3 regions of the Geomicrobium sp. JSM 1781026 genome follow, and region 1 is predicted to be linked to each of the others. Evidence: riboswitches for the same ligand, from Rfam matches in the RefSeq annotation. Region 1 holds a riboswitch; each other region holds the start of a gene.

Region 1 (10,130 bases):
TCAGCCCGTTGCTATACATCAGCATTCCTCCTTTTTAGACTATTAGTAATAGTAAAAATATATCACGATGAAATTTACATGCCTATCAGCCGATTCTATGTACTTTTATGTCGAAGGTTACGTCTTATGAATCAATAGTTTCCTTCTCCTCCATAGCATTGAACTATACCGAGCAATTTCACTAGTTGATGTAACTTACTATGTTATACTGAAGCCAACTTTTCGATAAATTGTCCTAGTGAAAGGGTGGTTCAAATGTCTAAAGAACAAGCGCAAGCCTATGTCGATCAGGTTCTCGCATCTGTAAAAGAGAGAAATCCCCACGAAGAAGAATTTCAGCAAGCGACAGAGGAGATCCTCGAGTCTCTCGTTCCTCTACTCGCTGAGCACCCGAAGTATCAGAAGTTTGGGATTTTAGAGAGAATGGTCGAGCCTGACCGCCTCATTACCTTTCGTGTCCCTTGGGTCGATGATGAGGGCACGGTTCAAGTGAACCGCGGGTACCGCGTCCAATTCAATGCTGCTCTTGGTCCGTATAAAGGCGGTCTTCGCTTTGACCCTTCCGTAAACAGCAGCATCATCAAATTTCTCGGCTTCGAACAAATCTTCAAAAACTCACTTACAGGTCAAGGAATCGGCGGAGGAAAAGGCGGTGCCGATTTTAATCCTAAAGGCAAATCCAATGCAGAAATTATGAGATTTACTCAAAGTTTCATGAGCGAGTTAGCAAAATATATCGGCCCAAATGTTGACGTTCCAGCAGGAGATATTGGCGTCGGCGGCAGAGAAATCAACTATATGGTTGGGCAATACAAGAAGATTAACGGCACAAAAGAGGCCGGTGCTTTTACCGGTAAAGAAATCGACATCGGCGGTAGCCTCACCCGCACGGAATCGACAGGCTACGGTGTCGTGTACTTTGTTGAGAATATGCTCAAAGAAGAAAACAAGACATTAGAAGGGCAAAGAGTTGTCGTTTCCGGAGCTGGTAAAGTATCCATCTATGCGATGGAAAAAGCGGTTGAACTCGGAGGCATCGTCGTTGCTTGTAATGATTCTAGTGGCTACATCTATGATAAAAACGGAATCAACGTAGAAACAATCAAGCAAATTAAAGAAGTCGAGAAGAAACGCATTCACGCCTATACAGAGCATCATCCAGAAGCAGAGTATTACGAGGATAAGAAGATTTGGGAAGTCGCTTGTGATGTCGCCTTGCCTTGTGCCACACAAAACGAATTAGACGGGGAAGACGCTAAACGCCTCGTCGAGAATGGCGTGCGCGTTGTTGCAGAAGGGGCAAATATGCCTTGTACACTTGAAGCGTTTCATCATTTCCGTGATAACAACGTCCAGTTTGCGCCAAGTAAAGCTGCAAACGCCGGTGGGGTTGCCGTATCGGCGCTAGAAATGGCACAAAACAGCTCGCGCGTATCTTGGTCATTTGAAGAAGTCGACACACAGCTAAAAGAAATTATGAAAGAAATCTTCGACAAAAGTTTAGCATCAGGTCGAAAATATCGATGCGAAGACAACTTATCAGATGGCGCCAATATTGCCGGTTTCAAGAAAGTCGCCGATGCAATGATTGCCCAAGGCATCGTCTAGTCATCAATTTTTTGGCCACCTATTATTGTAATAGGTGGCCAAAAATATAAATCACTTAATCATTTAGCGCTTGTTGAAGTATCTCAATGTTCATTTGCATCATGCTTACATAATCTTCGTCATTATCACTGTCTTCTTGAGAGATGCTCTCCATGTTGCGAAGCACTAAGCTCTCTGCACCAATCTCAGATTGAATCACTTCGGTAATCGTGGAGCTAACGTTGTTTTCGAAAATCACATAGTCTAAGTTGTTCTCCTCGGCAATCGTTACAATGTTCACAAGTTCAGACTGTGAAGGTTCTTGCGTCGATGATAAACCGTGGACACTTAATTGCTCCAATCCGTACCGGTCTTCCCAATACCCGTATGCTGCGTGAGAAACAATGATCTGGTTGTGGTCGGCTTCCTCAAAAGTGCTTGCTAACGCTTCATCCAACTGCTCAAGATCGTCAATAAGTGCTTCATAGTTTGCCGTAAAATCATCTTCTTGTTCTGGTCGTAATTCAATGAGGACTTCTTTAATATTTTCAGCAATTTGCTGACTGAGCACAGGATCGAGGAAAACATGTGGATCTCCCACGCCATGTTCTTCGTCATGATCATCAATAATCACGCTCACTTCATTTGTTTCAAGTAGAACTTCGTCCTCTTCATCGTACAAAACCGCTTTTAATTGTTTCGTTTCCGTAGCCTCGCCTGAGTATTCGAGTCCTTCGACATCCGTACGTTGCCAATCACCAGCTTCATCCGTGCGAGTGTACCAGTGCCACTCACCATCGCCGGCGTCATCCGCATCGCCAATGTGGACATCGATCGTGTCACCTGTATGATAGTGGGCTTGAACGCCTTGAATGACCGGGCCATCCTCATCTGCATGCTGTTCATCATGTGCATGATCATGGTCTTCTTCATGGGCGTGGTCGTGACTATGATCATGATCTTCTTCCTCCTGCCCGTGGTCATGTTCATGATGCCCCTCACCACGAAGATCGAGGTTCTCTCCAGCTGCAAACACATGGACGTTCTCATCTTCGAGAACTTCTTCCGCTGTATCAGCAAAAGGCTCCATCCCTACGCCAGAGTAAATAAACAGATCTTGTTCTGCCAACATCACAAATTCACTCGATGAAGGTTCAAATGTATGGGCATCAGCATTAGGTGGATAGATGCTCTCGACCTCTACATGCTCCCCGCCAATCCGACTCGTGAAATCCTCAAGCGCATATAACGTCGTTGAAACCGCTAAAGGGTCCTCGTCTGTCGTGCCTTCATCGCTTTCATCGCCAGAATCTTGACATGCTGTAAGTATTACACTACTTGCTATCGTTAAAAAAAGTAATTTTTTCAAAGTCCCAACCTCCCGTGATCGTCGCTATTTACTATACATGTATATAAATCGTAATGATTACGTTTTATAGATTACCCGTATTTTTTTTTACTGTCAACCTTTTAATTTAAAAAAGTGACCGCGGTTATCGATCACGGAGGAGGGTACATTAGTGAAACGATTCATCAAGTAAGGCGCGGGGATGTTGTCGAATGCGTGCACTTCCGTGTCGAATGCGTGCACTCGCCTGTCGATTGCGTGCACTTCCATGTCGAATGCGTGCACTCTCCCCTCCTCGACCTCACAACGTCGCCCCCTACAACAAAGGACTGCCCCGTCGGAGCAGCCCTAGCCGTTATCTTCTTTCTGAGTCATCTTGGTATGCAGCTTTTACAATACGGTTAATCTCACCGAGCTTATCTTTGAACATTGAACGAGCGCGGTGGGTTTTCGGTTTGGACATTCTCCGTGCGATAAATATCACCCCTGTTCATTATCATGAACGACAGAAGAAACATTTATGCAAAGAATTGTAGGGGTTTTATATGCTTAATGGCTCACTTTGCTTGCTTCGAGACGCTTCGAAAGCTCGTTTGATATTTACTAATCGCTCTGAATCTAGGAACAACTCTAATCCAATAAGCGCGAGCCCTACACCGCCATCGATGACCGCTTGGTCTCCTTTCGGCGAACTAGCCGCTTCGGCGAATTCCCTTGTATGACCGACAAGGTTATCGCCGATCTTAATATGAGGATGGATTGTAGGAAGAACTTGACTCACATTGCCTGTGTCCGTTGATCCAGCTGCTTGAGACGGTGTCTTTTCTACATCGTGACCAAGTTCTGTGAAAATGTCATAAAATAATTCGTTAAATGGATCGTTAGGTAGCAGTTCATCGATAGCGTTTTGGAATTCAGTAATTTCAAGGTCGGCCCCACTCATGAATCCGGCACCTTCAGCGATGCGATCAACTTTCTTCCTTACTTCATTTAGATCATGCCTTGAAGCCGCCCGCAGGAAAAACCGAGCTCGAGCGTAGTCGGGGACAACATTTGGCGCTTTTCCTCCATCAGGAATAACACCGTGAATTCGAATATCGTCTGCTAAATGCTCGCGCAATGCGTTTATACCATTAAATAATTGAATCACACTATCGAGGGCATTAATTCCCTTTTCAGGTGTTGCAGATGCATGAGCCGTTCGTCCGTGGAAATGATAATCAACAGGATCAACCGCTAGAGAATGACCAGACACGCGCGTCTCTTTGCCCGGATGAATCATAATTGCGGCATCGCCATCATCAAAGTACCCTCGATTAACAAAACTTGCTTTTGCACTGCCGTTATCTCCACCTTCTTCTGCAGGCGTTCCAGCAACAGCCACCGTACCTCCAATTTCTTCAATAATTTGCCCTAGAAGAATGGCTGCCAATACGCTCGTCGTCCCGATGATATTATGGCCACAAGCATGCCCGATTTCTGGCAACGCATCGTACTCAGCAAGAAAGTATACGGTTGGACCTGGTTTTTCAGATGACTTTTTTGCAATAAATCCAGTCGAGTGTCCCGCAATGTTTCGTTGGACGGAGAACCCTTCACGTTCTAATTGCTCAGATAATCGTGCAGATGCATACACTTCTTCATTTCCTAATTCCGGACGTGCATGAATTTGCTGACTAATGGTAATAAAGGTTTGTTGGTGCGCTTTTGCGTAATCGGTAATGGTTTGTTTTAACGCTTCTCTCGTCATCGTAATGACCTCCTATTTTGGGTAATTGAGCAATTCTTCGACTGAAATAAATGTCGGAATACTTGCACCTTCATACTCGTCTAAAATAAATTGTTCAACTTCTTCGCTTTGGTAAATGTCGATAATCTTTTGCAACGCTGGATCATCAGCATTGTCCTCACGCGCAGCGATAATATTGATATAAGGCGTAGCCGTCTCATCTTCAATGGCAATGGCATCATCAGGAGGGCTTAAACCTGCATCTACAGCGATTCCGTTGTTAATAATTGCGGCATCAATGTCTGCCATGATGCGAGGCGCATTCGCCGGTTGAACAGGTGTGAGTGTTAGGTTTAAAGGATTCTCTTTAATGTCATCAAGCCCACTCGTTACCCCGAAATCGTCTTCTAGCTCTAATAGCCCGGCTTCTTCGAGAAGCATAAGATTTCTCGCTTGATTGGTCACTTCATTGGCTATGGCAATTTCAGCCCCTTCTGGGATGTCTTCCACGCGCTCATACTCGTCGCTGTACAAGCCTAAAGGAGCGAGCACAGTCGCTGCAATGGCTTCTAAATGATCAAACCCGTGCTCTTCTTTAAAGTTGTCAAAGTAAGAAACGGTTTGAAAAGCATTGGCGTCAATCTCCTCTTCGGCAAGTGCGATATTCGGTTGCACATAATCACTAAAACGAATTAAATCAATCTCAATGCCTTCCTCTTCAGCAAGTTCAGCAATATAGTCCCACTGCGGCGTGTCGGTCCCGCTCACGCCAATCTTTACTGTTACCGGGTCATCAGGGCTAAACGCTCCTGCCTCCGTTTGTGATTGTTCATCATCGCCGCACGCAACGAGTGCCGCTGCAGTAAATGTTACCCCTACGAATTTCAATTGTTTTTTCATTATGGCATTCTCCTCTATCTGTTTTATCTTCTTCTTGCTTTTCGCGAAAAATAATTACCTGATGTTTGTACCGCTTGAACAATTAAGACGAGCAGTACGACGGTGATGAGCATCGTCATATTATCAAACCGCTGATACCCGTATGTGAGCGCAACGTCACCAATTCCTCCAGCTCCAATCGCACCCGCCATCGCAGTCGCCCCAACCAGACCAATGGTTACCGTCGTAATCGTAAGGATGAGCGAGCCCATCGCTTCAGGTAAGATAAACTTTGTAATCACCTGTACTTTCGATGCCCCCATCGCATCAGCTGCCTCCAATATTCCAGGTTCAACTTCAAGCAATGAGTTCTCAACGAGTCTTGCAACATACGGTGCCGCATAGGCAACAAGGGGCACAATGGCTGCCGTCGTTCCGACCGACGTACCAACAATGGCACGAGTAATCGGAATAATTGCAACGAGTAAAATAATAAATGGAATCGAACGCAACACATTAATGACTGGATTTAAAAGGTTAAAAATGAATGGTGATGAAAGGATATGCCCTTCTCTTGTGACAACGAGAATCACGCCTAACACCGCGCCAATTAGAACCGAAAATACGAGAGAGATGCTTACCATATACAATGTTTCATATAAAGCATCCAGTAGTTGAGCGGTCGTAATATTCGGCTGGATTGCAGACGGTAGCATTTCTAACATTTATGCCACCTCCTTTAGGGAAAGGTCGTTTTCGTATACAAAGTCAATGGCCTGCTCGATCGCTTGTTCTTCTCCTTGGATTTGAATGACGAGATGTCCAAAAGGCACTTGTTGTATTTCGGTAATATTGCCGTACAGTACATTCACATCAACTCCGAACTTCTTTACCATCTGCGATAAAATCGGTTCACTCGATGACGAACCAATAAACTCAATCTGAATCACTTTGGAATGCTCATCTTGCGTCTTCACAGTTTCCATAACGCGACTCGGGATGTCGGCTTGAAATACTGACTTTACAAACTTCTTCGTCGTTTCTTCTTGCGGTTTAGAGAAAACATCGATAACAGAACCACTCTCAACAATCTCGCCATCGTCCATGACCGACACCCGATCACAAATTTGTTGAATGACCGACATTTCATGCGTGATGAGTAGCACAGTAATTTGATATTGTTTATTAATTTCTTTAATGAGCTGCAAAATCGAATTTGTCGTCTCCGGGTCGAGTGCGGATGTTGCTTCATCACACAACAGGATCGATGGGTTTGAAGCAAGCGCACGAGCAATACCCACTCGTTGCTTTTGTCCACCTGATAACTGTTCTGGATAATGATGTTTATGATGCTCCAAACCAACAAACTGGAGCAACTCTTCTACACGCTCTGTTATTTCCTTGTTCGACTTCTTCTGTAAGGTTAGCGGCATCGCAATGTTCTGAAACACCGTCCGGGATTGCAACAAATTAAAATGTTGAAAGATCATGCCAATGTTTTGTTTTTGGTTTTGGAGTTGTTTACCAGATTTCTGACTCAAGTCAATACCGTCCACGAGCACGCGCCCCGATGTTGGACGCTCAATGAGATTCACACAACGAATGAGCGTGCTTTTCCCTGCCCCACTCAAGCCGATAACACCATGTATTTCTCCTTTATCAATCGTGACATTCACGTTTTTCAACGCATGAATTGCACCTGTTTTTGTTTCGTATATTTTCGATACGTCTTCAAATGTAATCATCTACATTCCCCTCTAACGACAAATTCTTATTTAACATATAAATTTACTTAGTTTTAACGATAAAAATCTCTTCAACCGTATCCTTTTGGAAACGAAAAATCCTCCCTTCTTAAAATAAGAAGAGAGGATGGTTGGTCTTTATCCCGTTTAGGCTCTTCTTATCTTCGCAGCATACATGCTACAGGAATTGGCACAGTGCTTAAGAGTAAGCCTGTTGCCGAGGTTTCAAAGGGCCAGTCCCTCCACCTCTCTGGATAAGAAATATTTAGTTATGAATTTTCTTTTATTATATAGACAAAATTTATTTTGTCAACTGCCTTTTAAATTTTTTATCTAGTGATGAGCGCTATGATCTTCATTTCCCGATTCCTCTGATCCATTTTCCATTAACAAAAGTACTTCCTCTTGATAGAGACGACCGACGGCAAAATATTTTTTCGGTCGTAGCTTTTGGTCATTGATTTCTACGACGGCCTCCGCGTAATACAGGCCTTCCCGAGAGACTTCTACTTCTGTTTCATACACGCCCATCGTATGGTGGAAGAGCTCGTACTCATCTGCTTCTTCTTCCCCTGCTAATACCGGCCAAATGCGGATACCGACATGTTCTGCATCAACGACAGGAATGTAGTCTGCTGTCACTTGAACAGAGAGGCGTTGCTGTTCGTTTGCGGTGACAATCTCATTTGTCATCATATCTACAACGAGTCTTTCCCTGTCATTGTAGTCATCATGATTGTTGGCGTCCACGAACCGTTCCACCATTGAACAACCCGACAACATTACTAGTAGGAAGCCCACGATCATTCCTCTACGCATGGTGTTCCTCCTCTTGAACATTGAGCCATGTTCGCAACGTTTTGCTCTTTCGAATGATGTAGCGATCAATGAGATAAACGACGACAAGAGACAAACCAACAAGTGGGAAGATGACGGCAAAGATGAGGAGAATCGTCAATATCCCTCTCGCTTCGGTAATTCGGATTGATCTCGGTGCACCAGAATGGGTCGTTGGCTTCCTGCGTTTCCATAGCCAAAAACCACTTAAAATCATGACCACCATCCCTACGCAAACGAGCAGTCCGGCTATCTGATTCCAAAACCCAAATTGTAATCCTTTATGAATCGTAATGCCAAGCGCCATCGCTTTACCTATCGTTCCATAATCATCGTATCGGTAATCGGCCAAAACCGCACCGTTATATTGATCGATATGAACGGTTGCTTCATCTTGAGCTCGGTGCGGGAAGACAGAAAGTGTGAAAACTCCTTCTTGTCCACTTGGATAGAAGATATCGTATGTCGGATGAATATCGAGCTGTTTTGCCACCCTCGTCACTTCGGTAATGGATACTTGTTCAAATCCTGCAATATATTGTGATTCTGGTACAGGCAGATTTTCTGCAGCCCAACTCACATCAGCTACATCTTCAGATATGACTTCAGATTCAGGAGCAGAACCAACCCATATTGAAGGTGGATACCCTGCACCTGTGCTCGTTACTAGTTGTTGAACCCCATTCCCCCAAAAGCCGGTCCACAATAAGCCAGTGACGAGTAAGAAAATCATCCCTCCGGAAAGCCAAAATGCTGGCACCGCGTGAAAATCACGAATGAGTGTGCGTTTACCTTTTCTAAAGCGGGGAACGATCACTCCTTGAACTTTATTTTTTTTACGAGGAAACCATAAGTACAGGCCACTCACAATCATAATAATTGTCCAACAAGCGACGAGTTCGACAATTCGATCTCCAGTTGTCCCTGCCATAAGTTCACTATGTAAGTCAGCCAACCGATCCATCACACGATCGCGATCTTGCAACGTACCGAGAATCGACCCCGTATAAGGATTGACAAACACCGTTAACGACTCACCCGCTTCATCAACAATTCCTACTTCAGCAGAGCGATTGGCATCTTCCCCAGGCCGATATCTAACCACTTCTCCGCCGTGTTCATCCGCTGCAATTTCTACTTGCTCCTCAGGTGGTAGCGTCTCTCCAGACGCTTCTACTTCGTAATAATCAGCATAGATTGCAGCTTCTATATCCCATTTAAAAAGATAAATTCCCCCTGTAATCGCTAGTACGAGCAAAAAAGGAACCAATAGTAGACCTGCATATAAATGCCAGCGCCATATTACTTGCACATTCATCTGTTTTGATTTTTTTGCCATCGGTACGCTCCCCTCATCTACCACTTTTGTAAAGATTGTTCGTTGTTCTGCGATGTAGTGGCCTAACGGTTTTGATAGCGTTTGCCTTCCATAGAGACCCCTACCGCATGTATATCCATCCTAAATAAGCGTTGTGAAGTCTATGTGAAATCTTCAATTCTGGCTTTTATGCCACACAATTTCTTCACAAATCGTGCGTACACTACAAGTAGAAACATTTACTAACTCATCACGTTGTACAATCTAGTGAAAAATTAGCTATAATGCAGTTGAAATGAGAAGGAGGCTACCATGAGTGAACGAAAGACGATTCTCGTCGTAGACGATGAGGAGCCATTATTAAACCTCGTAACTTCAGTATTAATATCAAACGGATACAACGTCGAACGTGCAACGAATGGTTTGGCTGCCCTTAAAAAACTTCGCACGTCGTCGATCCATCTTGTCATTATGGATGTAATGATGCCGGGTATGGACGGCTTTGAACTGTGCCAAGAAGTTAGACACCGATCGGACATTCCGATCATTATGCTTACCGCTCGTGGGGAACAAGAAGAACGAGTACGGGGGCTTCAATTAGGTGCTGATGACTATATTGTCAAACCGTTTGGCCTAGACGAACTCGTAGCTAGAATTCACGCAGTTCTTCGACGTTTAGGTCATCAA
Region 2 (10,130 bases), on a different contig from region 1:
CGTCGTCATTCAAATCCTGAGCCGGTATTTTCCGTATGACTTTACGTGGACAGAAGAGCTTTCTCGCTACTTATTTGTTTATTCAATTGTTACGGCAGCTCCTTTGGCTTTACGAAAACAAGAATTTATCCGCATTGACATGTTAATTTTGGCACTTCCAAAATCAATTCAACGAATCTATGAAACCGTCATTAGTGTGCTTATTATTTTATTTTCAGCGGTACTTTTCGTGTTTGGTATACAGTTTACGGGATTAGGGTTAGATTTCTACGCGCCAACACTAGGAATACCTATGGCCTATGCGTATGCGGCTGTACCGATCCTCGGTTTATTGTTAATCGTGTATGGGGTTGTGACCATCATTGAACGCCTGCAAGGTGCCCATGACGAGAAAGGAGAAGAAAGCTAATGGCTATCCTCGTCATCGTATTGTTTTTATTACTCATTGCTCTTGGGATACCGATTGCGTTTAGCTTAGGGATTTCATCACTTATTTACTTACTCGTTGCCGGCGTACCTCTTACAGTCATTCCGCAAACGATGTTTGCCGGAATTGATTCATTTGTCATGCTTGCGATTCCAGCCTTCATCCTTGCAGGAAACTTAATGAATGCTGGCGGGATTACGAATCGAATTATTGACTTTGCTAATGCGGTTGTCGGGCGCATTCGCGGGGGACTTGCGCTGACGAACGTCGCTTCTTCCCTTGGGTTTGCTGGGATTTCAGGTACGGCGTTATCGGACACAGCGAGTATCGGATCAGTCATGATTCCAGCGATGAAAAAACAAGGGTACGGGTCGGGTTTTTCAGCGGCAGTTACCTCAATTTCATCAACAGTTGGACCGATGCTCCCTCCATCGTTGCCGATGATCATTATCGGTACGCTCGCTAGCATTTCCATCGGTGATTTGTTCTTGGCTGGAGCCATCCCAGGCTTGTTGCTTGCGATTGGATTTTTAATCGTCACATACATCATTAGTGTGAAGCGCCAATATCCAAAAGGGGAGAAGCAGTCACTTTCTACAATTGGAAAAACGTTTTTAGGGGCGTTTTGGGCGCTAATTATGGTCGTTATTATTCTTTGGGGGATTCTTGGTGGGTATTTCACACCAACTGAAGCTGCTGTCGTATGTGTGATCTATGCGTTTCTCGTTGGAAAATTTGTTTATCGAGAGTTAAATCTCAAGCTAGTACCGTCCATCATTAAAAACACACTCATCTCAACGGCTTCCATCCTTTTGCTCGTAGGATTTGCGAACACGTTCGGCTGGATTCTAGTCAGTGAAGGTGTGCCGCTTGTCATAGCTGACGGTATTCTCTCGATTACAGAGAACCCGATTTTTGTTATTCTGCTCATTATTCTTTTATTGCTTGTGCTAGGAATGTTTATGGAGACCATCGCGGCACTTGTCATTTTGTTCCCCGTACTACTTCCGGTTGCGACAAGTATTGGTATGGACCCGATTCACTTCGGTGTCGTCATGGTGCTCGCACTCATGATTGGACTTTCTACGCCACCGGTCGGGGTTTGTTTGTTCGTTGCGTCATCATTTGCAAAAGTGCCAATTACAGTAACGGTTAGAGAGTTGCTTCCATTTTTCGCTGTTGCGATTCTCGTTTTACTTATCGTTGCGTACGTACCACAATTATCACTATTTTTACCCGGACTATTTGAGTAAAGGATGATGAAGATGAAAGCCATTCAAGTAAAACAACCTCACCAACTCGACATCGTTGACACGGAACGCCCAAAAGTTCAAACCGAAACTGACGTCATTGTACGTGTAACGACGGTTGGAATTTGTGGTTCGGATATGCACATTTATCACGGAAGCAACCCGTTTACCGTTTACCCTCGAGTCATTGGACATGAGGTGGCAGGACGTGTTGAAGAAACGGGTGCTGCTGTTACAAACGTGAAAAAGGGCGACCTCGTCGCCCTAGAGCCGATTCGCTCGTGTGGCACGTGTTATGCATGTAAGAACGACCGCCCGAACGTATGCACAGACCTCGTCGTGTACGGCGTGCATGCTGACGGTGGCATGAGCGAATGGATGCGAGCCGATGAGAGAAATTGGCACCCGGTCGAAGATCACGTGACTGAAGAAGCTGCGGCACTTATTGAACCGTTGACGATCGGTGCGCAAGCTAGTTTTCGTGGAAACATCCAGTCTGGGGACACTGTACTCATTATGGGGGCGGGCCCGACAGGCATAGCTTGTCTATTGCTCGCAAAAGAGCGAGGGGCGACAGTGTGGATGTCAGATTTCAATACGAATCGTCTTGATTACGCAACGTCTATCGGAGCAGATCGAGTCATTAACCCGGGAACGACAGACGTGGAAGAAGAAGTGACAAGAGCAACGGATGGCGAAATGATGAACGTCGTGATCGATGCGGTCGGCATTACGAGTACGTTTGAGCAAGCGGTTCAACTTGCATCAGTTGCCGGAACGGTCGTGACGTTAGGGTTTAATGAGCAGCCGTCACTCATTCCTTCTTTTCAACTTACGAAGAAAGAATTAAACGTTGTTGGTTCTCGACTACAGACGCATCAATTTCCTACAGTCATTAAAAAAGTGAATGCTGGAGAGCTGAAACCAGAAGCGATCATTTCCCATCGGTTTCATTTTAAAGATGTTAAAGAAGCATTCTCTCTGTTGGAAAATGAACCTGAGAATGTACGAAAAGTCGTTATTGAATTTTAGTGGAAGGAGTTGGGCGCGATGAGAATGACTTTTCGCTGGTACGGAGAAGGCAATGACTCCGTTACAGCCGAGCAAATTAAACAAATTCCTGGCGTAGAAGGGCTTGTGTGGGCTCTTCACGATCAGCCAGCAGGTAACGTGTGGCCACTGGAAGACATCATGCGTGTCAAAAAATACGCCGATACCCACGGCTTTCATCTTCACGTCGTGGAGAGCATTAACGTCCATGAAGACATCAAACTCGGCGCTGACACGCGAGACCGTTACATTGACAACTACAAGCAAACGTTAAAAAACGTTGCTCAGGCAGGCGCGCGCGTCGTCTGCTTCAATTTCATGCCGGTATTTGATTGGACAAGAACCGATCTTTTTAAACAATTAGAAGACGGTTCTACTGCCCTTTTCTATGAAAAAGGGAAAGTTGACCGGATGGATCCGTATGAGTTAATCGAACAAACGACGGACTCTGAATTCACAATGCCTGGGTGGGAGCCGGAACGCTTGAAGACGATCGAACACTCACTTCGAGCATATGAGCAAGTGAGTGAAGAAGATTTATGGGCGAATCTCCACTATTTCTTAGAGCGAGTGTTGCCAGTCGCAGAAGAAGAAAATATTAAACTAGCCATCCATCCAGATGATCCACCGTGGTCTGTGTTTGGATTGCCAAGGATTATCAATAGTGAAGAAGCGATTGAACGGTATTTGGCCATTTCCGACAGTCCGTCTCACTGTCTTACGCTGTGTAGCGGTTCACTCGGGTCAAATCCGGCAAACGATGTCCCTGCGATCATTCGCCGCTTTCATAATCGCATCGCATTTGCTCACATCCGAAATGTTCGTATCTATGAAAATGGGGATTTTATTGAGACGTCCCATCGAACGAAAGACGGGTCCGTTCCAATTGATGACGTCGTCAGAGCGTATCACGAATCAGGTTTTACAGGGTACGTCCGCCCCGACCACGGCCGACATTTATGGAACGAACAATGTCGTCCAGGGTATGGGTTGTACGACCGGGCATTAGGAATCATGCACTTATGGGGTCTTTGGGACGCTTATGAACTTGTTGAAAAAACGAATCAGGAGGCGAAATCACATGCTCCCTAAACATACGAATTTAGAAGGGAAAGTAGCGGTAATTACAGGAGGCAGTGGGGTGCTCTGCCGGACTATGGCAAAAGAGCTCGCGCGCCAAGGCATGAAAGTCGCGATACTAAACCGAAATGTAGCGAACGGTGAAGAAGTCGCCGAACAGATCAACATTGCAGGCGGAGAAGCTGTGGCTGTCCGTTGCGACGTGTTAGACGAAACGAGCATCGCTGCGGCTTACGCGCAAGTAAAGAAAACGTTCGGCGCGTGCGACCTGTTAATTAACGGTGCTGGTGGCAATCACCCCGACGCGATCACCGAAAAAGAAACGTACGAAACTGGCGATCTAGAAAGCAATATTCGATCTTTTTTTGATCTGCAATTAAGCGGATTTGATCACGTGTTCCGTCTAAATCTCGTCGGCACACTCTTGCCTACACAAGTATTTGCCCGAGATATGACATCAAGCGGGGGCACAGTCATTAACATCTCTTCCATGTCGGCCCCGGCTCCGATGACGAAAGTACCGGCCTACAGTGCCGCCAAAGCTGGCATCGACAACTTAACAAAATGGACAGCTGTCCATTTTGCAGAGACGGGAATACGTGTGAACGCAATCGCGCCAGGGTTCTTCCTCACTGAACAAAATCGCGATTTGCTCACCACCCCAGACGGGGGACGTACCGCACGTGCGAACAAAATTATCGATCATACCCCACAGCGAAGATTCGGTGAACCTGAAGACTTACTCGGCACGTTGCTCTGGCTTGCCGATGACGAAACATCGCGCTTTGTCACTGGTATAACAGTCCCGGTTGACGGAGGGTTTATGGCTTATTCCGGCGTGTAAAGAAGTCGCCTCTTGCAACGGTAATAAGTCACCGTCGCAAGAGGCGTTTTTTAATGCCGATATATGTTGTACTTTTCATAAAAAGTAACCCTATTTTACAAAGACTGCCTAGTCATATTCTTTCCAAAACTCGCCTGTATGTTTATTTACATAATAGCGGTTGAGTGTCGCTATGTGGGACGAGTCACCGTTTTCGTCCGAAACGGACTCTGCTACGGTAATGACATATTCATCGTCATCATTAATCCCTTCATTCATCAAGCGATAACTTTCCGCTTCAGTTTGAAAATCATCACTCACAATGCCAATCACTTCTTCTTCATCGAGTATTTGCTCCTCTTCTGCTTCCACCTCAACCATTTCTTGTTCTTCCACAGGCTCACTTGGTTCAGGCACCAATTCTCCTGCCATAGATTGAGACAAAGCGGCGGCGCTCATAATCGTTACAGCTCGCAAAGGATTCAATCCGATCATCTCCTTGCCTACCCTTTCCCTAAAAGAAAAAGAATAAATCCGAAAAAATGGAAATAAATTTTGAATAACAGCTGTAATACGTGTATCAACTTGGAAAAAGAGAAAAAGTAAACAAACATGAAACAAGGCCCCCACTTCAATATAGTGGCGGCCTTGTTTCGTTTTCCTGACGAGCGAGAGCTGTCAGGACTACTAGGGATAAACAACCCCATCCTTCTATATTTTTCAATCCACGCACCCTAGAGAAGCGGTACGAAACCTAGCATAATGCAATCGCATACATAAGTATGATGTGCCTGCTGAGGACGGCGGGAGTTGAACCTGTACAGGGTGTGACGGTAAGCCTATGATTTATACGACAAACCTTATTTCAATCCACGCACCCATACAGGGTGCGACACTTTTTCTCTTTTTAGGTAGTGTTGCTAAAAAAATTTCAATCCACGCACCCATACAGGGTGCGACGATGATGATGGTTTTCCGATCCAACACCCAGGAATTTCAATCCACGCACCCATACAGGGTGCGACTGCGAAATTAAGGGTCTATTGACCAATATCCGTTTATTTTTTCTTCTAACAATTACTTTTTTCGCACATTAATGGGGGTATAAACTAGCAATCATTACATACTTTCACAAAATTGACCCGATTTTTGGTGCGGGTCACCCAGGGTTTTTATGTTCGCTTCGGGTTCGCACCCGGATGTGCATAGCCTATTTGAGGGAGCTTATGTAAGAAGATTCGACATCGTTCATCCGCTTCCTGCAATAAAAATCATGCTTCAATTCCGATCAGAAAAGTTAGTATTTTCTGTTGACATTATCGCTTTAAAGTATTACGATAGCTACTACTAACTTCATATTTTGCTTATCGAGAGTGACCGAGGGAATGGCCCGATGACGTCCGGCAACCTCCATTGAGGAAGGTGCCAAGTCCAGCAGAATGCAACAATTCTGAAAGATAAGTCGTGAAATTGTGCACATTGCCATTCAAGACTTTTTTCAGACGAAAAGGGTCTTTTTTTATTGGGTTGGGGGTCGAGAGATGATTGAAATTAACAATTTGACAAAAGTATATCAGACGAAAAAGAAAACGGTGACCGGTGTTAAGGATGTGACTTTGGCGATTGCACGTGGAGATATCTTTGGCATCATCGGATACTCCGGGGCAGGGAAAAGTTCGCTACTGCGCTGCATAAACGTGCTTGAACGACCGACGAGCGGTTCAGTCAGCGTTGACGGTACGGAGATGACCAAATTGAAGGGGGAAGAGCTCCGTAAGCAGAGACTAAAGATTGGCATGATCTTTCAGCATTTTTACTTAATTAGTCAAAAAACGGTCTATGACAACGTGGCGTTTGCGCTTCGAGCAGCAGGGGAGTCGAAAGAAGCCATCCCCGCACGGGTCGACGAGCTACTCGGATTAGTTGAACTTTCCGATAAGCGTGACGTTTACCCGGCGCAACTGAGCGGTGGTCAGAAACAACGTGTCGGCATAGCGCGTGCTCTTGCAAATAACCCGGCGGTGCTTTTGTGCGACGAGGCTACGTCGGCTCTTGATCCGACGACGACGCAATCCATCTTGCGGTTGTTAAAAAATTTGAATCGAGACTTAGGATTAACGATTGTACTCATTACCCATGAAATGGGTGTGGTGAAAGAGATTTGTAACCGAATGGCGATTATGCAGGACGGGGAAGTCGTTGAGCATGGGCGCGTATATGACCTATTTGCTGATCCGCAAGAGGCGCTCACACAAGAGTTCATCTCCAACGTCGTTTCATTTGAAGTGCCAGAAGAAACGCTTGCTGGTTGCACAGGGACAATTATTAAAGTGACATTTCGTGGCACGGTAGCTGGTGAAGGCATCATCGGGGATATGTTGCAACAAATCGACATAAAAGGAAACTTCTTGCACGGTGCGATTGAATACATCGAAAACCGGCCGCTCGGCATATTCATCATGGAGCTGCGCGGAGAAATCGGTGACGTACAAACGGGTATTAACTACATTCAGCAACGACAAGCAGATGTGGAGGTGTTACGCGATGGACTTTCAACATCTAATTAATTTGTTGCCCGACATGGCAGAAGCATTTGTGGAAACGATGCAGATGATCGGCATATCTACCGTCGTCGCGATCATTATCGGTTTGCCGCTCGGCATCATTTTATTCGTCACCGACCGCGGATTGTTTTGGCAGAACGTCATCTTGCAGCAGACACTTGGCTTTATCGTCAACATCGTCCGCTCGATTCCGTACATCATCTTGCTCGTTTTACTCTTTCCGGTGACCGGGCTGCTCGTTGGTACAACGACTGGACCTGTCGCGGCGAGCGTTTCCTTATCTGTTGCCGCCATCCCATTCTTTGCGCGCATCGTTGAAACTGCGCTTCGGGATATCGACAAAGGCATGATTGAGGCGGCGATTTCAACAGGTGCCACCCCTTGGATGATCATGAAAGACGTCCTCTTCCCAGAAGCCCGCTCATCAATTATTCAAGGGCTTACCCTTACGATTATTAGTCTCATCGCTTATTCGGCGATGGCCGGTGTTGTCGGTGGGGGCGGCATCGGAGATCTTGCCATTCGCTATGGCCATTACCGGTACGACACAACGATCATGATTGCAACCGTTGTGTTGCTCATCGTCCTCGTCCAAGTAATCCAACAAATTGGAGATCTAATCGCTAAGCGTGTGGACAAACGAACATAAAACCGCAAGAGGTGCAAGGGTCAAAACAGGAGCGACGGTCATAGCAAATGCCATTCCTCCTAGGGGCGCTACCCGGAACGCAAGCAACGAGAAGTAAGATCCATGTCCCAGCTAAAGAGAGTATCTAAATAGAGAAGGAGAGAAATCAGTTGAAAAAATCGACCGTATTCTTATTAGGAAGTGTATTGGTATTGTCCGCTTGCGGAGACGAAAGTGAAGGCAGCGAGGAGACGGCTGGCGACATCACATTGGGAGCTACCGCTGGTCCTTATAGCGATATGTTGTCGGAGGCAATCGTGCCCGGCTTGGAAGAAAAGGGGTATTCCGTCGACATTCAAGAATTCTCCGACTATGTGTATCCGAACAATGCGCTAGCAAATGAAGAAATCGACGCCAATTTGTTTCAACACACCGTCTACCTTGAGAACTTCACTGAAGAAAACAACCTCGATCTCGTCGGGCTCATCACCGTTCCGACTGCACCGATGGGGTTGTATTCCGATGAATACAGTGACTTGAGCGACGTTGCTGAAGGCGCGGAAGTTGCGATTCCAAATGATCCGACCAACGCCGCCCGCGCCTTCATCATGCTCGAAGAAGAAGGGCTCATCGAATTTGAAGACGGCATCGACGAGCTCACCGCATCGGCCCGTGACATTACCGGCAACCCCCTCGATTTGCAGTTTGTTGAGCTGGAAGCCGCACAACTGCCGCGCCAAGTCGGTAGCTCAGCGCTTACCGCTGTGCCAGGGAACTTCGCCCTCGGTGCTGAGATGGACCTGTTGGATGCGCTCGCACTCGAAAACATGCCTGATCAGTACCGCAACGTCGTCGCCGTCCGTGCCGAGGACGAAGACGGGCAGCTTGCTCAAGACATCGTAGATGTAATCGAATCCGAACAGTTCGAAGAAATCATTGACGAGCAGTTCGAAGGGTTCGGAAAGCCGGAGTGGATGGAGTAAATCGCCCATCTCACCCGTATTGGCACCATTTTTGCACCCTCCTTCCCAATAGAAGGAGGGTTTTTCATATGCAACCAGACTGGAAACGTGCATGGCAACCGATAGTTGAACGCGTAGGTACCGATTTTTGTCCTGGGGAGCAGCTTTGGGGAGCGGACCCAATTGAGGCATCCGCGGTGCGCCGTTTTGTCGAACCGCTAGAGTTCGACTGCCCGCTACATACCGACCAACACGTAGCAGAGCAGTATGGCTACGGACGCATCATTGCCCCGTATAGCAGCTTGTTCGTTTGGATTACGCAGCCGTATTGGAACAAAGAGATGGGCGCGCAGTTTACGAGCGCCCACCCCGATGCCCAACCAGAGCAGAGCCCGGTTCAAGGCTTCGTGTCTGACCACGAACCCGTCACGACCGGGTACTTTTATACCGACCTCGACATCGAGTACATCCAGCCGTGCTACGTTGGCGACCACTTATACCAAGAAGGCAACCGCCTCACGTCATGCGTACCTAAAGAAACCTCCGTCGGCCGAGGCGCATTTATGCGCTGGGCATCAGTCATCAAGAACCAGTCCGCTGAACGAGTGGCGAACGTGTCGATCGGCACGTACCGGTACAACCCACATTTGAAAGGAGGCAGTGCAAATGAATGAGCGCTATTGGGAGGACGTGCAAATAGGCGAAGCTTTGCGCCCGGAAACGTTTCACCTGTCGGTGTACAGACTTGTGATGGCGGCGGGAGCAACGAGAGACTTTAATTCCATCCATCATAACAGTGAGTATGCTAGGCAATCGGGCGCAGAGGATATGTATGCCAATAATGTCTTCTTGCAAGGCATGTGGGAGAAAACCGTTCGTGCTTATATCGGACCTGCTGGAACGATCCGGCGACTGAAAGGGTTCAAAATGAAGACGTTTAATACAGCTGGAGAGACCGTCACTACCAATGGAACGGTCGCTAATAAGTGGATTGAAGAGGGCACAGCGTTCGTGGAAATCAAGCTTTGGACAGAAAATGCCGACGGCATCACCGTCGGCCCTGGCACGATGATCGTCACCTTGCCACTAAAGAATTGAGCGCACACGCCGTGCGCTCCACAAAACGCACCCGTTTACACGAGACCCATTGACGCCATAGCAATCGCCACTACGGTCGCAACGATTGGAATGAGCACAGCGACGACGAAGATATCTTTATATGACTCTTTATGGGTAAGACCCGTGACGACGAGCAGTGTGATGACGGCGCCGTTGTGAGGGAGGGCGTCGAGCCCGCCGCCGGACAACGTGGCGATCCGGTGCAGCGCTTCTGGGTTCAGACCTGT
Region 3 (10,130 bases), on a different contig from region 1:
CTCTTCTTGATCGTTATACGTCATTTCAAACTGCTCACCTAAAATCGCCAGTTCCACTCGGTCAATGTCTTCCATTTTGTTTTGTGCAAACAACTTAGAATCACGGTAGTAAAACTGTGCATTCCCATCTCTTAACTGTGGTCCTGTCATCTCTTTAATCGTATGTACATCCATAACCCCTTCGGTAACATACGCTTTTGTTATCGGTTCATTGTGATTAATTCGTATTGACCGGTCAACGTCTTGACCATTTGGTTCCCGGTTCTCCCAGTCCCCTTTTTTTATGATAAAACCAATTTCTTTCACTGAAGGGGCAACCTCAATATATGCAACTGCGTTGCCATCTTCAATATGTGAAAATTCAATCTGATCATCTTGCACCCCTGTCCCCCATACCCAGACGTCCCAATCATCATAGTTGTTATCAGTACGGTCGTACGTTAACTGGACGACGTGGTGGTCGTTTACCGGTTGTTCTGCTCCAACACTTGCCGGATAAGCGGTGAACAACGATTGCACCGTCGACACAAGCAACAGAAAAATCATAAAGCTTGCAAACGTATTTCTCCTTGTAAAATGGCTCATTAACCCTTCCTCCTCTTCAAATAATGTAACCGGTTGCACAAAAACACAAACATGTAGTAAGCGCTTTCAATTAAATCATACCTTATTTGTTCGTGTAAATCTCACATTCATATAAAACAAACAATATTCCTATAAATCACGAAGTACAAAAGACCTATTCATAACTTTCCTGCTTGAACCTAGTGTGCTATATGAGTTGAACGAAAAAAATTTCACTAAATTCGATGACCGAGATCTGTCTTTGCAGGCAAACGCCTACCAATCGTCTGTTGAAGTTCATCTCACTTCGATGTCGATCGTTGTTCTTTACTCCAAGGGTTGTGGAAAACACAGAAGCCGTTTGCTGAATTGCAAAAAGGTGTGACCGATGGGAACCACCTGGCGCAAGTGTGTGATGGTCTGGCACGTATGTGACAATCCAGCCTTCTAACCGAGTACTTTCGGTCCTCAACGGTCCCATATATCGCGATTTGTGACCGTTGACTTCGTTTATGTGCACATCCACGTACAAAATGATGATTTTTCTTTCCCAAATGTCACAAAAATGAATATATGGGGCATTTGGGCGTCTTTCCACACCGTGACCAGTAGGCAAAAACGCGAACCGTGTTGCTCTTATGATTGGGAGTGTCAAGAAAACACGATATGCGTACTTTGACCACCGATGTTGCACTTGTGCGCTGGAGTACGACCATGCGCCTGCAGTGGAAAACAACAACAAACTTTGCAATCAGGAAAATGGTAAGTTCATTCTATATAACGTATTTTGCTATATACATAACAAACCGCCCCGAAAAACGGGGGACGGCTCTTCATCTGCTGAAGTTCGTCTACAACAAACGGACAACTTAATGAAGCGTGTTTAATTGTTGCTTAGATAATTGTGCCTTTGCGTCTTGAACGAGGGAAGCCGTAATATGATAGCGCAAAAATGGGGTAACGAGATATACACGTTCAAATAACGATAAGCTATGTTGTTGCAACTCTTTCGCAATTTGTAACCCTTCTTCTTCCCCTCGTTGCACATCTTGACCACAAGACTGCATACGTTCTCTCACTTGTTTCGTAAGGGTAATTCCAGGCACTTCATTGTGAAGAAATTCTGCATTGCGACTATTAATGAGCGGCATAATGCCAACATAAATTGGCACGTTAATATGTGCAGTTGCTTTTTTCAATGCATATAGTGTATCTACGTCATAGACCGGTTGTGTCATGACAAAGTCCGCACCTAGTTTGATCTTCTTATCTAATCGTTTAACGGCTTTTTCCATCGAAGAGACGTTTGGATTAAATGCGGTTCCAACTCGGAAATTTGTTTTCACACCGAGTGAACGACCAGAATGGGAAAACCCTTCGTTCATTTCTTTTAGCATAGAGATCAGATCAAATGACGTGAGGTCATACACCGATGATGCTCCAGGGAAATCACCCACTTTCGTTGGATCTCCAGTGATTGCTAGCACATCGGTAATGCCGAGTGCATGCAAGCCAAGAAGGTGAGATTGCATGCCGATGAGATTTCGGTCCCGGCAAGCAATGTGAACAAGTGGGCTCGCACTCGTTCTTTGTTTAATAAGTGTAGCACTAGCGACATTGTCCACTCTCGATGTCGCTAACGAATTATCTGCGAGTGTAATTGTATCCGCACCTGCTTCGGTTAAAGCTTTTGCGCCGTCCACAAATATGTCCAATTTCGATAAAGACTTCGGTGGATCAAGTTCAACAATGACGCTCGGTACCTTTTGATTCGAAACAGGGTGATCTTTTGATTCCAGTCGTTTTGAACGAACATAATGGTTATTTGACGTTTGTCGTTTGATCGGCTCTTTACCTTTAAGCTGATCTTTTAACGCACGAATATGTTCGGGTGTCGTTCCGCAACAACCTCCGATGAGATTTACGCCTAAATTTCTAAAGGACACTGCCTGACTTTTGAAATAATTTGGGTTGGATTGATAGACAAGCCTTCCATCTCGGATGCCTGGTAAGCTTGCATTTGGATAGGCAGACAACAATAAATCCGTCGGAATATCACTCTCTTTAATGGATGTAATCGTTTGAGCAGGGCCCATTCTGCAATTCAAACCGACAACATCTGCACCTTCACTTTGCAACCTTTGCAAAGCATCTTGAAGCAAAATGCCTCCGTGCAGCACACCCACATCTCCTAAGGACACATTGGCAACAATCGGGATGGATGCATCTTGCTCTTTAATGAGCCGGATGGCACGAATAAGCTCGTGCAAATCATAGTACGTTTCAAGTAGCATGACGTCGGGTGAACTCGCTAATAGTGCCTTTGTTTGTTCTAAAATTGCGTCATCAATTTCTTCATCGGTCCACTCACTTGACCGACCATCCCGAATACCGCCAATCGTACCGGCTACATACGTTCCGTCAGAATGTGCCGCTGCTCGTTTTGCAAGTTCCACACCGGCTTCATTAATTCGAGTAACTTGTGACTCTAGCCCGTAATTCTTCAACTTTAAGCGATTCGCAGCATATGTATTCGCCTGAATAAGATTGGCGCCTGCTTTTACATATTCCAAGTGGGCTTCGTATACTTGTTCCGCTGCATAAAGGTTCGCCTGTTCAATTGATCCGGTAATATCTTGGCTGTAAAGAAGGGTTCCCATTGCACCATCACCAATAATGATTGTCTTTTGTAAAGCTTCAATAAATTTCACCATGAGCCCTCCTATACATTCACGAGTTTCGCCGCTTCTTCAAAAGCATAACGAAGATCATTAGTAAGGTCGTTTGCACTTTCAATTCCACAAGACATTCTCATAAGTGTTTCATCGATGCCAATTTCTAATCGGACGTGCTCTGGAACATCGGCATGGGTTTGAGATGACGGGTAAGTCATTAAACTTTCCACCCCACCGAGGCTTTCAGCAAACGTAATGAGTGATAGATTTCGTAAAAGTGGGTCAACGAGCTCTGGGTTTGTAACACGAAACGATAACATCCCACCTTTGCCAGGATAAAGGACTTCTTTCACGAGTGGGTGTTCGTCTAGATACACAGCCACTTCTTTCGCGTTCTCTTCATGTTTCTTCATACGTAATGACAATGTTTTCATTCCTCGTACGAGCAGCCAACAGTCAAAAGCCCCAAGCGTCATTCCGATCCCATTTTGGATGTCGAACAATTTCTCCCCAATCGCTGGGTCTTTCACTGCAATTAATCCTGCTACGAGATCATTATGTCCGCCCAAATACTTGGTCGCGCTATGAATGACAATATCTGCACCTTCTTCTAAAGGTTTTTGCAATAGCGGGGTATAAAACGTATTGTCAACAATCAATAGAACGTTATTTCTTTTAGCAATCGCTTGAATTTGCTGAATATCCGCTTCCTGCATTTGCGGATTCGTCGGTGTCTCAATGAACAGTGCACGCGTGTTGTCTGTAATCGCTTCTTCGAGTAATTCTAGGTTTCTAGGGTCAACGTATTGAATGTTCACGCCCCACTTTGGCCAAAACTGTTGGAACAAACGATATGTCCCTCCATATAGATCGAGGGACGCAATAATTTCATCCCCTTGTTCAAACAATGAAAGAACCGTTTGAATCGCCGCCATTCCGGAACTACAAGCAAAACCTCTCGATCCCATTTCCAAATCAGCAATCGCTTCTTCAAGAACGTCTCGTGTTGGGTTTTTCGTTCGGGCGTAATCATACCCTGTAGACTCCCCAACACCAGAATGACGGTACGCAGTGCTCATATAAATCGGGGCATTAACCGCTCCGGTCGTTTCATCTCTTCGGTTTCCTGTCTGAACGAGCTTCGTTTCTTGTGAATATCCCTTTGCCATTCAAATCATCCTCTCTACGTGAACCAAAGATAAAAAATGCCCTCTTCAGAGTATGAAGAAGACACGATCGTTTCGATGTTTCTTCTTATCTCTCGGCATATCATGCCAGTAGGAATTAGCACCTGACTCCTTGAGCTGGTTGCTGAGACTTCTTAGGGCCTATCCCTCAGTCTCTCACGATAAGATTCCTTGTTCATTTAGTTGTAGTGTTACGATACCTTATTCAGAAACAGGTTGCAAGTATATTTCTATTCTGGTGATGCTTCAATGACGAGCTCTTCTTCATTTCCGCATACACATCGTTTGAATCCTGTCTCATATTCACCGTCATTCTTCTGCCTTCCGCGCAGAATATACTTTTCTCCACACTTCGGACAGCGGATGACGATTCGATACCTCGCATCTGTCGTCATGAAGCTCCCTCCTTAAACTGACTGTTTACTGTTTTCATTTGCTTTTTTTACCTTACTTAAGCCTAACCACCATAAAAAAATCATAAACGGAATGAGGACAAACGGCATCCAATTGTTGGAATAAGTGAGCACTAGATTAAAGATACCGTGAAAGACGACGGGAAGAATCAAGCTATACATGAGCCATTTCTTCCTTTGACCCCGTACTTGATAACGGGCAGAACCTAAATAATAACCCATAATCACACCGAAAAGTGCATGTCCACTCACTGGGAATAGCGCTCTTCCTATAACCGCGTCAGGGCCTTGACCTATAAGATAAAATATATTCTCCAGCGTCGCGAATCCTAATGAAAGTGCGACAGCATAAACAATTCCATCGAATTTCACAGTGAATTGTCCAAACTTATAGACCGTAAAAATCAAGAAAAACCATTTAAAGAATTCTTCCAGCAACGCTGATTTTAGAAATGTCTCTGCCAATCTAGATGTTAACAAACCTTCTTCTGTCAGCGCAAATTGTATGACCATTATCGGAAACACGATGAGCATTCCGATAATAAATGCCCGAATAACATCTCTCCACCCAGCGCTTCCATATTCATTTCTTAAGTAAAAATACGTGAGCAATGCCAAGGCAGGAGCAGATCCAACAGAAATGAGCGCCACAACATTCATGTCTACTTCCTTTACGTATTTATTGGTCGAATGCCGACTGAAGGTTCATTAGTTCTGCTGATAAGAGCACGTATAACTTTACTTTTGCTTTCTTACTACTATAGTCTTTGCCAAGAATCACACCTTGATTCAACAAGTCATACGTACTGCCTTCATAATCGTATGAAGGGTATACTTCTCCTTCTTCTGCACTCGTCGTAATCACGATCGGTTTTTTGGCGTTACGTATGAGTGGCATGTACGCTTTTGGCACTTGACCTCTTCCAAGCCCCTCAATTACGATCCCATCGATGCTCGATGAGTCAAGCATGAACTGCAGCACTTCGGCAGAAGCACCTAGATGAACTTTCAAAATTTCAACGTGAAACTCCTTTTTCGGAGTAAACCGCGGCTCAGTAATAATAACCTCACGCACGAGTGGTTTTTGGAAGATGTGTGCTTGATCATTATCAACAATTCCAAAATACCCGTAACCAAAAGCATTAAAACCTTGAACATTACTTGCATGTTCTTTTCTAACATATTTAGCAGAGAACATTCTCTCATTAAAGATAACCACTACACCTAACTCTTTTACTCTGGCGTCAGATGCGGTAATGACCGCATTTCTTAAATTCACAGAAGCGTCGCTACCGACTTGTTCAGGCCCACGTTGTGAGCCAGTGACGACGACAGGTTTAGACACCGGTAACGTTAACTCTAAGAAGTAAGCAACTTCTTCTAACGTATCTGTTCCTGACGTAACGACCACACCGGTAATACTTGGATCTTTACAATAGTCCATCACCACTTCTCTTACGTTCCACAAGTCTGTAAATGTTAAGTGAATGGACGGCTTGGACACAGCGGAACAAATCTCTAAAGAAACGTCAAAAGGAGCATCCAATGAAGCGACTAACTCTTCACCGTCTAGCTCCCCAGCGACTAACTTGCCTTCTTTCGTTTCTTTACTGGCAATTGTCCCCCCCGTTGTTACGAGTGCAATGGATTGCATCTACTCACCTCTCATTGGCTGATTTCTCGATGTGCGATGACTTCAGCAATCGCATCTCCGTGATGTCTGCCTGTTTCAATAAAAATTTCATTTGCGTTGTTGCCAGCGGCTATGACACCAGCAATGAATAAGTTTTTGACGTTTGTTTCCATCGAATCAGGTTTATAAAACGGTCGTCCAGACGTCGCATCCATTTTTACACCCATCTCTTCTAAAAACGCATGGTCAGGGTGGTAGCCAATCATGGCAAACACAAAGTCTGCAGGAAGGTCATGCTCCTCATCGTCTGTTGTGACATAACGGACGACGTCTTGTGTAATTTCGGTAATATTTGCTTCAAAAACCATTTGAATATGACCATTGTTCACGAGTGATGTGAATTGCGGAAGAATCCACGGTTTTACTTTCGGTGAATAATCCGCGCCACGATAAATAACCGTCACTTGAGCGCCTGCCTTTTCCAACTCCATCGCTGCATCGACGGCCGAATTCTTGCCACCAATGACAACCACTTGCTGACCTTGATACGGGTGTGCTTCTTTAAAATAGTGATACACATGAGAGAGCTCTTCTCCCGCCACCCCTAATGCATTTGGATGATCGTAATATCCGGTCGCAATAATGACATAATCGGCATGATACTCGCAATACTCACCTTTTTGTTTTCTCGTTTCCACATGAAAAGTTCCATCATCAAAAGGTTCAACAGACTGCACGGATTCATATCGATTGACGGACACACGCTTACGCTCTACAACTTCACGATAGTAGACGAGTGCCTCATTGCGTTTCGGCTTTTGGTTTGTCGAATAAAAAGGAACGTCACCAATTTCTAACTTTCTAGCCGTGCTAAAGAACGTTTGGTGTGTTGGATAACGAAAAATGGAAGAGACGATATTATCTTTCTCAATCACTCGCGCTTCTACACCTTTTTCTTGTAAACGAATGGCGGCAGCAAGCCCGCATGGACCTGCGCCGACAATAATCACTTTTTCTCGTTTCAAACTGTCACTTCCTTATGACCATCCTCGATGTACAAAAGCATCTGCGTGCTTTCTGATCCCGATCATATATGCTGCTTCGCGCATGTTGATTTGCTCGGTATTTGATAGATGATACGTATTCATAAAGGCATGTTTCATGGACGCTTTCAGACGTTCGTTCACTTCATCTTCTGTAAACGTCTCTTTTTTATAGTCTTGCTGTTGTTCCAAAGCAGAAAGAGCGAGATTCCCAAGACCAGATAGAATTTCAGGCACAATCAGTTTGCCATTTTTCCTTAAGATCTCTGTTGCCTCGTTGTTTAACGTTTGTTTTGCTGTTTCAACAATCACTTTTGCTTGTATACTGGAGACGGCTTTTTCCGTCATCGTGTCTTTATGAATCGACGCATCAATTAATATGTCGCACTCCGACGACAATAACCGTTCTTTTGATATCGACTTTCTGAACAAATTCGTCACCATACCGAAACTATCTCTACGGTCTAGTAGGTAATCAATGTCCAAACCGTCAGCATCATATAATGCGCCATGACCGTCCGAAACGCCGACAACAATACCCCCAGCTGCTTCAATTCTCTTCGCCAAATATGCCCCCGTATCGCCAAACCCGTGAACGATAACTTTAGAGCCGGACAAATCAACGTCTTTCACCTCAAGAGCGGCTTCAAGACTATAGTATGCGCCTTTAGCAATCGCGTGGTCCCGTCCCTTAATGCCTCCTAAAGCTTCTGCACGTCCGGCAACAGGTTGGGTGGCATTGTCTGGTTTAATATTAAGCAGTTCATCATACATCCACGACATAAGCTGAATGTTCGCCGTTGTTGGGATTTCAGGTGTAATAACATCTTTCGTTGCAGAAAGTAGCGGCAACACAGCCCGCACATAACCACGGCTGAGCTGTTCAAGTTCTTGATAGGACAGTTCCGAAGGGTTGCAAATGATTGCACCACTCGCTCCACTGTATGGGAGATCGAGCATGCCAGCTTGAAGAGACGTGCGAATCGCTAATGCTTGTACATCGGTTTCATGAAACGTGGGATGTAAAATTACACTTCCAATAGCTGATCCTGCAGCATCATTATGTTGCACACGATACCCGGTAAAGACTTCCGTGCTTCCATCGTCCATCTTTACAGGAATGGATACTTTATAAGTACGAAAAGGCGAGGTCAAAATCTTTGTAAGGTCACTGGAATAGCCAAAAGAAGAAAGAGCATTCGAGACAATCTGTTGAAAGGCTTCTAATCTAGAGTTCACAGCCTTTTTTTGACTCGAGTCTGGATCCAGAACTGCCTGTTCTTGTTTTTGTTTATTCCCCATTGTGGGCCACCTCCATATAGTTAAGCCGGAGTCAAGGCTACTCCTGTAACTCCGGACGAGCACACCAATACACATCAATAAAAACACTATAATCTTACTATATTAAAGATCGATCTTTTTTTCCACTTGTTTGTTTGGTTTATTATTAAAAAATACCATATTTAGCCGTTGAACTGCTCCTGTTTCTATAAGCTGTCTGCCGTGTTCCTCAACAGCTACATGAGAGTAAGCACATACATCTCCGTATTCAGATATGATGGCGATAAAGCGATCATATCCTAAAAACCTTGTCGCTGTTGATGGAAAGTATAAATAATAACGATCTTGCATTGTGAGTAGCTTCCCGCTTTTTACGCCTAAACGATGCAGCTGTTTCACGAGCTGAAGTACCGCTTCAAAGTCTTGAAATTTATAAAATAAGTCACGTCGCTCGTCAACGGTAATATCCATTTCAATCATATCGTCTTCTTCTGAAATATCTTCTTCATTCTTTGATATGTGAATGACCATTCCTTGAGCAGGCAAAGAAAATACTTCTACCGATAATCCTCCATCTACTTTAAACCCAAAGGTCACATCTGCTTCAAGAATTAACTCTCGGAACAATTGATGAACTTTCGGTCGATCTAGCCATAGATCATCTTTTGTCAGGCCGCGTTCTTTAAGATCATCAAACGTTAAAAATACCTTTATTTTATTGGCGGCAATTCTTTCAAGACGCATCGCCGGCCCTCCTTTTCCCTGTAGGCAAATCGTGAAAGCAGTTCATTTCTATAAGCTATTCACGATGCCTTATCCGTGTTCTTTAACAGGAGGACATTGAAAGGCCCTTTTTACTCGGGAGGAGCGATGCGAATCAAGTGTACTTCAGCTGGAGCACCGAGGCGAAGAGGCAGTCTGCGTGTACCAAAGCCGTTACTAATTAACAACTGACCAGACCCAAACGGTTGCCATTTACCTGCTTCGCGAATGCCAAAACCAAATATACGAATTTGTCCTCCGTGTGTATGCCCGCTCAAAATCAAGTCATAGTCTTGGCTGTCCTTATACATTCTTGGGACGTTAGGATTATGACTGACGAGGACATTAATCGACGCACGGTTAGAAATTGGCTGCACAACCGCTTGTGAAGAGGTATGATCTTTCGTCCCAAAAACATGCAAACTGCCTTCGTTCATCCACGCATGTTCATTCTCTAATGTGCGTACGCCGTACTTTTGAAAAAGACGTACGAGTGACGGTTTCGCAACATTCATGTCATGATTGCCATACACAAACAATACGTCGTCAGCAATCTGTGAAAGTACACGCAA

What was found. Region 1 has a riboswitch for S-adenosylmethionine ahead of ACE1TF_RS15585 (methionine ABC transporter ATP-binding protein). Riboswitches for the same ligand answer to the same signal wherever they lie in the genome.
Region 2: another riboswitch for S-adenosylmethionine. It lies ahead of ACE1TF_RS03595 (methionine ABC transporter ATP-binding protein); the one in region 1 lies ahead of ACE1TF_RS15585 (methionine ABC transporter ATP-binding protein).
Region 3: another riboswitch for S-adenosylmethionine. It lies ahead of ACE1TF_RS12495 (methionine biosynthesis PLP-dependent protein); the one in region 1 lies ahead of ACE1TF_RS15585 (methionine ABC transporter ATP-binding protein).

What each region holds. Positions count from the first base shown of each region.
Region 1 covers NZ_JBHFQF010000009.1:14,497-24,626, forward strand. The annotation lists gene ACE1TF_RS15555 (carboxypeptidase regulatory-like domain-containing protein) at 1-19, opposite strand, end outside; gene gdhA (NADP-specific glutamate dehydrogenase) at 256-1,608, shown strand; gene ACE1TF_RS15565 (metal ABC transporter solute-binding protein, Zn/Mn family) at 1,664-2,956, opposite strand; gene ACE1TF_RS15570 (M20 family metallopeptidase) at 3,477-4,685, opposite strand; gene ACE1TF_RS15575 (MetQ/NlpA family ABC transporter substrate-binding protein) at 4,698-5,564, opposite strand; gene ACE1TF_RS15580 (methionine ABC transporter permease) at 5,588-6,268, opposite strand; gene ACE1TF_RS15585 (methionine ABC transporter ATP-binding protein) at 6,269-7,288, opposite strand; SAM riboswitch class I at 7,444-7,549, opposite strand; gene ACE1TF_RS15590 (FixH family protein) at 7,622-8,107, opposite strand; gene ACE1TF_RS15595 (PepSY-associated TM helix domain-containing protein) at 8,100-9,464, opposite strand; gene ACE1TF_RS15600 (response regulator transcription factor) at 9,756-10,130, shown strand, end outside.
Region 2 covers NZ_JBHFQF010000002.1:125,940-136,069, forward strand. The annotation lists gene ACE1TF_RS03565 (TRAP transporter small permease) at 1-409, shown strand, start outside; gene ACE1TF_RS03570 (TRAP transporter large permease) at 409-1,680, shown strand; gene ACE1TF_RS03575 (zinc-binding alcohol dehydrogenase family protein) at 1,693-2,709, shown strand; gene uxuA (mannonate dehydratase) at 2,728-3,819, shown strand; gene ACE1TF_RS03585 (SDR family oxidoreductase) at 3,809-4,651, shown strand; gene ACE1TF_RS03590 (hypothetical protein) at 4,760-5,116, opposite strand; SAM riboswitch class I at 5,992-6,094, shown strand; gene ACE1TF_RS03595 (methionine ABC transporter ATP-binding protein) at 6,172-7,197, shown strand; gene ACE1TF_RS03600 (methionine ABC transporter permease) at 7,175-7,843, shown strand; gene ACE1TF_RS03605 (MetQ/NlpA family ABC transporter substrate-binding protein) at 7,993-8,805, shown strand; gene ACE1TF_RS03610 (FAS1-like dehydratase domain-containing protein) at 8,874-9,458, shown strand; gene ACE1TF_RS03615 (hotdog family protein) at 9,451-9,882, shown strand; gene ACE1TF_RS03620 (GntP family permease) at 9,918-10,130, opposite strand, start outside.
Region 3 covers NZ_JBHFQF010000006.1:137,692-147,821, reverse strand. The annotation lists gene ACE1TF_RS12505 (pullulanase) at 1-585, opposite strand, end outside; gene ACE1TF_RS12500 (bifunctional homocysteine S-methyltransferase/methylenetetrahydrofolate reductase) at 1,434-3,278, opposite strand; gene ACE1TF_RS12495 (methionine biosynthesis PLP-dependent protein) at 3,287-4,408, opposite strand; SAM riboswitch class I at 4,491-4,594, opposite strand; gene ACE1TF_RS12490 (hypothetical protein) at 4,657-4,821, opposite strand; gene prsW (glutamic-type intramembrane protease PrsW) at 4,834-5,499, opposite strand; gene ACE1TF_RS12480 (asparaginase) at 5,519-6,493, opposite strand; gene ACE1TF_RS12475 (YpdA family putative bacillithiol disulfide reductase) at 6,505-7,497, opposite strand; gene ACE1TF_RS12470 (Glu/Leu/Phe/Val family dehydrogenase) at 7,510-8,817, opposite strand; gene ACE1TF_RS12465 (genetic competence negative regulator) at 8,920-9,540, opposite strand; gene ACE1TF_RS12460 (metallophosphoesterase) at 9,651-10,130, opposite strand, start outside.